Regions from separate parts of the Neorhizobium sp. 2083 genome, predicted to be linked through region 3. Evidence: predicted binding sites of a transcription regulator. Region 3 holds the regulator's gene; each other region holds the start of a gene.
What was found. The regulator PhoB, encoded in region 3, activates phosphate uptake and scavenging genes when phosphate is short. The targets are predictions, from matches to a motif close to TGTCATNNANCTGTCAT.

Region 1: ugpB (sn-glycerol-3-phosphate ABC transporter substrate-binding protein UgpB) is a predicted target of PhoB. The motif match lies at 1,227-1,243, and genes of this name have one in related genera.
Region 2: J2X76_RS01000 (esterase-like activity of phytase family protein) is a predicted target of PhoB. The motif match lies at 1,426-1,442, and genes of this name have one in related genera.

Annotation. Positions count from the first base shown of each region.
Region 1 is NZ_JAVDTC010000001.1:1,157,316-1,160,588, reverse strand. Features, by position in the region: gene rsmI (16S rRNA (cytidine(1402)-2'-O)-methyltransferase) at 1-809, shown strand, start outside; gene J2X76_RS05960 (YraN family protein) at 796-1,194, shown strand; gene ugpB (sn-glycerol-3-phosphate ABC transporter substrate-binding protein UgpB) at 1,318-2,646, shown strand; gene ugpA (sn-glycerol-3-phosphate ABC transporter permease UgpA) at 2,713-3,273, shown strand, end outside.
Region 2 is NZ_JAVDTC010000001.1:203,506-206,778, forward strand. Features, by position in the region: gene J2X76_RS00985 (hypothetical protein) at 1-87, shown strand, start outside; gene J2X76_RS00990 (DUF2000 family protein) at 59-466, opposite strand; gene J2X76_RS00995 (AraC family transcriptional regulator) at 594-1,400, shown strand; gene J2X76_RS01000 (esterase-like activity of phytase family protein) at 1,529-2,887, shown strand; gene J2X76_RS01005 (AraC family ligand binding domain-containing protein) at 3,139-3,273, shown strand, end outside.
Region 3 is NZ_JAVDTC010000001.1:1,012,497-1,015,769, forward strand. Features, by position in the region: gene J2X76_RS05210 (GcrA family cell cycle regulator) at 28-570, shown strand; gene J2X76_RS05215 (PACE efflux transporter) at 759-1,196, shown strand; gene phoB (phosphate regulon transcriptional regulator PhoB) at 1,203-1,886, opposite strand; gene phoU (phosphate signaling complex protein PhoU) at 1,916-2,629, opposite strand; gene pstB (phosphate ABC transporter ATP-binding protein PstB) at 2,675-3,273, opposite strand, start outside.

The sequences.
Region 1 (3,273 bases), 140 kb from region 3:
ATCTCGGCGACATCACGCTGCGGGCACTCGAAACCCTGTCCGGCGCCGATGTGCTCGCCTGCGAGGATACCCGCGTCACCCGCGTGCTGCTCGACCGCTACGGCATCGTCAACCGGCCCTATGCCTATCACGAGCACAATTCCGACGAAGTCGGCCCGAAGCTCATCGCCGCGCTGGAGGAGGGGAAGTCCGTGGCACTGGTCTCCGACGCCGGCACGCCTCTGGTCTCCGATCCCGGCTACCGGCTTGGTCAGATGGCGATCGAGGCCGGTCACAAGGTCGTGCCCGTCCCCGGCGCCTCCGCGCCGCTCGCAGCCCTCGTCGGTTCCGGCATGCCCTCCGATGCGTTCCTGTTCGCGGGCTTCCTGCCAGTCAAGGACAAGGGCCGCCGCGACCGGCTGGCGGAGCTTTCGAAAGTGCCGGCGACCTTGATTTTTTTCGAGTCACCGCATCGCATCGGCGCCACGCTCGCCGCCGCAGCAGCAGTGCTGGGAGCTCGCCGGCGCGCGACGGTCTGCCGCGAATTGACCAAGACGTTTGAAGAGTTCCGCCGCGGCACGCTGGAGGAGCTTGCCGCCTATTATAATGACGATCGCGTCGTGAAGGGCGAGATCGTGTTGCTTCTGGCGCCGCCCGAAGCCGAGGAGCCGCCCGGCGAGGTCGAGGTGGACGCGCTGCTGCGGCGGCTTTCGGCGACTATGCCGACCGCCAAGGCCGCCGCCGAGGCTGCTCGCATCACGGGACTTCCGCGCAAGGATCTTTACCAGCGGCTCCTCAACCTGAAAGGCGAGGCAGGTGACGGAGAGTGACCGAGGCCTGAAACGCCGCCGGCCCGACCGGCAAGCTGCCGAAAGGCGGAAGGCTCAGCGATGGGGCCATGTCTCGGAATATCTTGCAGCACTTTATCTCTTGGCCAAAGGCTACAGGGTTCTTGCGATCCGCTACCGCACCAGGCTCGGCGAAATCGATCTCATCGTCCGAAAGGGCGATCTGGTGGCCTTTGTCGAGGTCAAGGCGCGGGTTGGGGAACAGGCGGCTGTCGATGCCGTCGGTTTCACGACCCAGAAGCGCATTCGCGCGGCAAGTGACCTCTGGCTTTCCAAACGGAAGGATGCCGCAAGATTGTCACGGCGTTACGATGTGGTCGCGGTTCTTCCCGGCCGCCTGCCGCGGCATTTTGCGAACGCTTTCTGACGCTCATGTGAAATTTTTGCATGGCTGTGCAATGTAATATTTCTGACACGAAACTGTTAAGGGCCTGTCACAGCCGGGCCCTATTGCGATCCTCACCCCAACAACGGTGGAGAGGACGTTAAAATGTTCAAAAAGCTTTCGATGGCCGCGATCGCGGTCGCCCTGTCCGCGACCTCGTCGCTTGCCGCGACCGAAGTCACCTGGTGGCACGCCATGGGCGGCGAGCTCGGTAAGAAGCTCGAAGAGATCGCTCAGAAGTTCAACGACAGCCAGAGCGACTACAAGGTCGTCCCGGTCTTCAAGGGCACCTATCCGGAAACCCTGACCGCCGCTATCGCCGCCTTCCGCGCTGGCCAGCAGCCGGCCATCGTTCAGGTCTTCGAAGTCGGTACCGGCACGATGATGGCCGCCAAGGGTGCCGTCTACCCGGTCTACAAGCTGATGGCCGACAACAAGGAGCCTTGGGATCCGAAGGGCTTCCTCGCCCCGGTCGTAGGTTACTATTCGGACGCCCAGGGCAACATCCTGTCGATGCCCTTCAATTCCTCGACCCCGATCATGTACTACAACAAGGACGTCTTCCAGAAGGCTGGCCTCGATCCGGAAGTTGCCCCGAAGACCTGGGCCGAACTTGCCGCCATGGGCAAGAAGATCGTCGATTCCGGCGCTGCTGCCTGCGGCTTCACGCTGTCTTACGCTGCGACCTGGGTTGGCCTTGAAAACTACTCGGCCATCCAGAACCTGCCCTACGGCACGCTTCAGAACGGCTTCGGCGGCCTGAAGACCGAGTTCAAGTTCAACGGCAAGGAACAGGCTGCATTCTGGGATAACCTGAAGAAGCAGCAGGATGCCAAGGTCTTCAAGTACGGCGGCCCGGGTGGCGGTGCTGAAACCGCTCCGATGTTCTATGCGCAGCAGTGCGCCATCTACATGGGCTCCTCCGCTTCGCGCGCCGGCGTCATCAACAATGCCAAGGGCTTCAAGGTCGGCTTCGCGCCGATGCCTTATGACGACACCGTCACCAAGGAGCCGAAGAACTCGATCATCGGCGGCGCCACGCTCTGGACCCTGAACGGCCAGAAGAACCCCGACGTCTACAAGGGCGTCGCCAAGTTCTTCACCTACCTCTCCAAGCCGGAAGTCCAGGCCGATTGGCACCAGTTCACCGGTTACCTGCCGATCACCAACGCTGCCTACGAGCTTGGTCAGAAGCAGGGCTATTATGAAAAGACCCCGGGTTCCGATATCGCCATCAAGCAGATCACCCGCGGCACGCCGTCGGACAACTCCAGGGGCGTCCGCTTCGGCAACCTCACCCAGATCCGCGACCTGATCGACCAGCAGTTCGAAACCGTCCTGTCCGGCAAGAAGACCGGCCAGCAGGCTCTCGACGATGCTGCCAAGGCTGGCAACGCTGTCCTGCGCGAATTCGAAGCTTCGAATTCCAACTAAGCATCGCCTTAAACCTCAAGCCCTTCCCGATCCCCGGGGAGGGCATTTCCTTGGGCACATCTCGCCATGCAAACCAAGCGCACCGTTTTTCAAAGTCGCGTCCTGCCTTATTTCCTGCTGGCGCCGCAGCTGATCATCACGCTCATCTTTTTCGTATGGCCCGCCGCGCAAGCGATCTGGCAGTCGTTCCTGCGCCAGGACCCGTTTGGCCTGAAGGCGACATTCGTCTGGTTCGCGAATTACACGCGTCTGCTGGACGATCCCGATTATCTGAATGCGCTCGGCGCGACCTTCGTTTTTTCGGTCGGCGTCACGGTTCTGTCTATGGGCCTGTCCCTGATGTTCGCCGTCGCGGTCAACCGCGTGCTGCGCTCGGGCCGGTTCTACACGACGTTGCTGGTCTGGCCCTATGCGGTGGCGCCGGCGGCTGCCGGCCTGCTCTGGTGGTTCATGTTCAACCCCAGCGTCGGCATCATTCCTTATCTCCTGAGTTCCTTCGGATACGAATGGAACCATCGTCTCCACACCGGCGATGCCATGGTGCTGATCATCATCGCGGCCGCCTGGAAGCAGATTTCCTATAATTTCCTGTTCTTCGTGGCGGGCCTTCAGTCCGTGCCGCAGTCT
Region 2 (3,273 bases), 810 kb from region 3:
GCCTCGACCACGCCGATCGCCGCGCTCTGGGTCATCCCGAGAACTGCGTTCCTCACCGTCAGGCATGCATTTTCGAGCCTTTGGTGATCTTGTCGACGATCTTCTTCTCCGTCCGAACCGCGATGCCGACCAGTTTCGCATCCTCCGGGGAGAACCTTGCGAACACTTCACGGTTGGCCGCATCATGGCCGGTCGCGAACATTTCCTCGATATAGGCCGACGTCGTCACTTCCCGTTCCAGCGAGCGGCGGTGGATGGTGCGCAGCGTTTCCTGATCGGCGGTGAGCACGACGATCGGCTGGATGCTCATCGGATTGTAGACATGGCCCGTCGCATCCCGATATGCTTGCCCGATGATCGCGGGATTTTGCGCGATGATGCCGCTCGTCAGGAAGGCGGTCACATTGAGCTCCTGCCAGGGGGCGAGGTCATCGCGGAGCACGATCGCGATCTTGGTATCGAACATGAAGAATAACTCCGTCGAAGGTTATGCCAAAGGCCATACAGGGACCGACGAGATAACGGCAGACGGTGCCGTCGGTCTTGAACGTTCGTGCAGCGCCGCAGGCGCATCCGGCGGCAGTACGGATCCCATGCCCGACGGCATCGTCCAGGCGCCCTCCTCGCGCGGTATCGAGCGGATCGAGGCGCGGTTCCATGGGCTGGGTTTCGAGCCGCATCGCCACGACACCTACGCGCTCGGCCTGACGCTGTCGGGCGTCCAGACCTTCCAGTATCGCGGTGCCGCACGCGCCAGCTTGCCCGGCAACGTGATCGTGCTGCATCCGGACGAAGTGCATGACGGCGCGGCCGGCACCGATGCCGGCCTGCGTTACCGCATGCTCTACCTGCCGCCGGAGCGGCTGATCGAGGCGGCCGGCGGCGTGCGCGGCCTGCCCTTCGTGCCGGATCCCATCATAGCGGATGGAGAATTCCGGCAATGCCTCGCCGAAGCCCTGGACGATCTGGAAGCCGAGCCGCAGGACCTGCTGCTCGACGACCTCATCGCCCGGCTTTCGACGAACCTCTGGCGCCACGCGGACGGCAAGGGCGGCGCCGGGGGCACCTTCCGCACCCATCGTCAGGCGGTTCTGCGTTGCCGCGACTATCTGCAGGCGAACGCGGAGCGGGCCGTCACATCGGAAGAACTGGAGGAAGTCGGCGGCTTCGATCGCTATACGACCGCAAGGCAGTTCCGGAAGCTTCTGGGGACAAGCCCGCACCGCTACCTCGTCATGCGCAAGCTCGATCGCGCCAAGGCGCTGCTGTCGCAAGGCGGCAGTCTGGCGGATGTCGCAGCCGATACCGGCTTTGCCGATCAGGCGCATTTCACCCGCCACTTCAAGAAGACCTTCGGCATGACGCCGGGCCGCTGGGTGGCGCTTCGCAGGAGCGCCTAAGCGCCCGTGGCGTTTGTGAAATCATCGTCATCAAAGCTTCATCGAAGCGTCAATCTTCCATCACCTCACCGTCATGCAGCCGCCTTAACCGATTGGCGTCTTCGACACGCCAACCAACAGGTGATCCCATGACCCGCTTTCTGCTCGCTACCGTAGCGCTTGCCGCGCTGATCGGCGGCTCCGCCTCCGCTGACGACAAGGTTTTCCCGGCCAAGCTCACCGGCCAGGCCATCCTGCCCGCCAACACGGTCGTTCCGGCTCCGGCCGATGCGCCGGCCTTCCTCAAGACCTCCGGCAAGTTCACCACCGCCGATCGCAAGCGCACCGATGCCCTCGGCACCCTGCCGGGCAAGGACGGGGCCCGCGTCACCGACGTCAAGCTGCCGCTCGACGGCCAGCCGATCCAGGGTTTCTCCGGCATCAAGACCATGGCTGACGGCACCTTCTGGACGCTGTCGGACAACGGCTTCGGTTCGAAGTTCACCTCGTCCGACTCGATGCTCTTCCTGCACCAGATGAAGTTCGACTGGGCCGCCAACAAGGCCGAAGTCGTCAAGAACATCTTCCTCTCCGATCCGAACAAGATCGCCCCGTTCCCGATCGTCACCGAGGCCACCGAGACCCGTTACCTCACCGGCGCCGATTTCGACATCGAATCGGTGCAGCCGGTCGCCGACGGTTTCTGGCTCGGCGACGAGTTCGGTCCCTATCTCCTCAAGATCGACACCCAGGGCCGCCTGACCGACGTCATCGCCACCACGCTCGACGGCAAGCCGGTGCTTTCGCCCGACAACCCGCTCATCCAGCTGCCGGGCAACCCGGCCGCCAAGATGCCGGTCTTCAACCTGAAGCGTTCCGGCGGTTTCGAAGGCCTCGCCATGGCCAAGGACGGTTCGAAGCTCTACGGCCTGCTCGAAGGCCCGATCTACAAGGACGACGGCCAGGTGGAGCAGGCTGACGGCAAGACCGCCATCCGCGTCATCGAATTCGACGTCGCCTCCAAGAAGTGGACCGGCCGCTCGTGGCTGTATCCGTTCGCCGACAAGGGCGCCTCGATCGGCGACTTCAACATGATCGACGCCACGACCGCCCTCGTCATCGAGCGCGACAACGGCGCCGGCACAAAGGACAAGGCCTGCGCCGATCCCAAGCAGCCGAAGCCGGACTGCTTCGATGCCCCGGCCGAACTGAAGCGCGTCTACAAGATCGAGTTCAACGACGCCAATGTCGGCAAGGCCGTCCGCAAGATCGGCTATATCGACCTGATGAACATCCAGGACCCGGACAACAAGAAGAAGGCCGGCAGCGTCGCCGGCGTCTACGACATGCCGTTCGTGACGATCGAGAATGTCGACGTGGTCGACGCCACTCACATCATCATCGGCAACGACAACAACCTGCCCTTCTCCGCAGGCCGCGCCGTCGACAAGGCTGACAACAACGAGTTCAGCGTGCTCGAAGTGGGTGAGTTCCTGTCTGCGAAGTGAGCGGTTAGGGTTTTGAACGGAAAGAGCGTCCGGTGAAAGCCGGGCGCTCTTTTGTTGACGAGACTGATCCCACCGGGGCAGTCAGGCGCTGAAAATCCCGGCCCGGGAACTTCATGGCGGTCCTCCGCTGACGGCCTCACCGGTTCAACTCAAAGCTGGCAAGAGCCCAAAACGTCCTCCTCAAAAAACTGCAATTCCGTCTTGGCGCGCCGGTTCTCCGCGCTACCTCCGCAAACAGAATGGAGAAGACGATGAAAATCCACAAGTTTACGATCGCCGATGCCTCGTTGGAACGTTCCCCCGGACAAGAGGCAGACATAGCCGTCGGCAATCTGGTCGACGAGCGCCACGGAGGACCGATCACCATCGGTTATGGGCGCTACGCG
Region 3 (3,273 bases):
AGCAACGTTCAAAGGCGGAGAACGGGCATGAACTGGACAGACGAGCGTGTCGAGAAGCTCAAAAGATTATGGTCGGAGGGCCTGAGTGCCAGCCAGATCGCAGCACAACTCGGAGGCGTAAGCCGGAATGCGGTGATCGGCAAGGTGCATCGCCTCAGCCTTCCCGGCCGGGCGAAAGCCGGCGGTACGGTCGCGACCGGTCGCACATCGGCGGCCAAGCGCACGACATCGGCGCCGCGGGCTCCGAACTATGCATCGCGCGTTACCACCACCACCCGGACTGTAGCCCGCGCCGTGGGCGCGACGATGGTGAAGGAAGAGATCGAGGTCGAACCTTACGAGGAGATGGAATATCGTCCCGCCTCGAACGTGGTGGTGCCGATCTCCCGTCGCCTGGCACTGACCGAACTGACCGAGCGCACCTGCAAGTGGCCTGTCGGCGATCCGCTCAAGGAAGATTTCCACTTCTGCGGCTGTGAATCCCCGGACGCCTCGCCCTATTGCAGCTATCACGCAAAGCTCGCCTACCAGCCGGTGAACGAGCGCCGCAAGGTTGCCGTTCGCGTCTGAGCGGCGGCGCGACACGAGGACAAGATCGAAAGCGGGCTTCGGCCCGCTTTTTTTGTTGCAGATGGCGGATCTGCCGGTCAGGCCTTGCTCCGGATCGGCATTGCGCCTATCTGAAGGATGGCGAGGACGACCTCCCCCATCCGGGCAAGAACTCCGGGACGACCCGGAACAGCACCCAGGAGGTCATCATGCGCTCCACACGCGACCGTATCCGCCATGCCATCAGTTTCGAGTTGATCGGGCTCGCCATCATCACACCACTCGGCGCCATCGCCTTCGGCATGCCGGCCACCGATATCGGCGTGGTCGGCATCGGCAGTGCGACGATCGCCACCGGCTGGAACTATCTTTACAATCTCGGCTTCGACCATCTGATGCAGCGTTTCACCGGCAGCACGCAGAAAAACACCGCAATACGCGTGGCGCATGCGGTGCTGTTCGAACTTGGCCTGCTCATCGCGCTTCTGCCGCTGATCGCCTGGTATCTCGGCGTCAGCATTCTCCATGCGCTGATGATGGATGTGTCTTTTGCGGTCTTCTACGTGGTCTATGCCTTCATCTTCAACTGGGCCTATGACCGGATCTTCCCGCTGCCGGAATGGCAGCGGAAGACCGAGGCGGCGTGAACCGCCTCAGGATTCCATCGAATAACCCGCGCCGCGGACGGTGCGGATGACATCCTGCATGTTGGAGAAGTTGAGCGCCTTCCTGAGGCGCCCGACATGCACATCGACAGTACGTTCGTCGACATAAATGTCGTGCCCCCAGACGCCATCCAGAAGCTGCGAACGCGAGAAGACGCGGCCGGGCGAGGCCATCAGGAACTCCAGAAGACGGAATTCGGTCGGGCCCAGGCGCACCTCACGGCTCTTTCGGTGAACGCGGTGGGTTTCCCGATCGAGTTCGATATCGCCGCAGCGGAGCACGCTGGAGAGCACTTCGGGACGGGCGCGGCGGAGCATGGCCTTGACGCGGGCCATAAGTTCCGGCGTCGAGAAGGGCTTCACCACATAATCGTCGGCGCCGGTGGCGAGGCCGCGAACACGTTCGCTTTCCTCGCCTCGGGCCGTCAGCATGATGATCGGCAAGCGCTCCGTTTCCGGACGCATGCGCAGCCGGCGGCAGAGTTCGATGCCGGAAACGCCGGGCAGCATCCAGTCGAGTATCAGAAGATCCGGCGTACGCTCCTGAAGCCGGATCTCGGCTTCGTCCCCCCGCAAGATCGTCTCGACCTCATAACCTTCCGCTTCGAGATTGTAGCGAAGAAGCACGCTGAGCGCTTCTTCATCCTCGACCACCGCGATTTTAGGCAGCATTTCAGCTCTGCTCCGTCAGCATTCCATCATTATTCGGTGATCGCACCGAGCGTGTTCGACGAGTCGTCCTTCGGGCGATCGCCTTCAGGCTGCGCGCCCGTCGTCATGTAGTAGATGGTCTCGGCGATGTTGGTGGCGTGGTCGCCGATACGCTCGATGTTCTTGGCGCAGAACAGCAGATGCGTGCAGGTGGTGATGTTGCGCGGATCTTCCATCATGTAGGTGAGGAGTTCGCGGAACAGCGAGGTGTACATCGCGTCGATCTCCTCGTCGCGGATGCGGATCGCCTCGGCCTTTTCCGCCGAACGCGTCGCGTAGACGTCGAGGACGTCCTTGAGCTGCACGAGGGCGAGATCGGAGAGATGTTCGAGACCACGGGCGAGCTTGCGCGGAACGCCGGTGCCCTGAACCGCGATGACGCGCTTGGCGGTGTTCTTGCCGAGGTCGCCGACGCGCTCCAGATCGGACGCGATGCGCAGCGAACCGACGATCTCGCGAAGGTCGGCGGCAACAGGCTGGCGGCGGGCGATCGTGACGATCGCCTTGTCGCCGATCTCGCGCTCGGCGTGATCGAGGATCACGTCGTCGGAGATGACCTTCTGGGCGAGTGCGGCGTCGGAATTGACCAGCGCGCGCACGGCGTCCGAGCACATCTGCTCGGCAAGACCGCCCATCTCGGAGATGCGGCGGCTCAGATATTTCAGTTCGTCGTCATAGGCCGACAGGATATGGGTCGATGCCATCTTCTAGTCCTCAAAATTGATTTTCAGGCGGCACGGTCGGCTGGATCAGCCGAAACGACCCATGATGTAGTCCTGGGTGCGCTGGTCGTCGGGGTTGGTGAACATCTTGTCCGTATCGTTCTCCTCGACGAGCTGGCCGAGATGGAACATGGCGGTGCGCTGCGACACGCGGGCGGCCTGCTGCATCGAGTGCGTCACGATGACGATCGTGTAGTTGGCGCGCAGCTCGTGGATGAGTTCCTCGACCTTGGCGGTCGCGATCGGGTCGAGAGCCGAGCAGGGTTCGTCCATCAGGATGACTTCCGGCGATACGGCGATCGCACGGGCAATGCACAGGCGCTGCTGCTGACCGCCAGAAAGGCCGGTGCCGGATTCATGCAGACGATCCTTGACCTCGGTCCAGAGGCCGGCGCGCTGCAGGCTCGCTTCGACGATCTGGTCCATGTCGGCCTTGCTCTTGGAAAGGCCGTGGATGCGCGGACCATAGGAAATGTTCTCGTAGATGGTCTTCGGGAACGGGTTCGGCTTCTGGAAGACCATGCCGACGCGGGCGCGAAGTTCCACGACGTCGATGTTCTGGTCGTAGATATCGTCCGTGTCGAGGGTGATCTTGCCGGTGACGCGGCAGTTCTCGATCGTGTCGT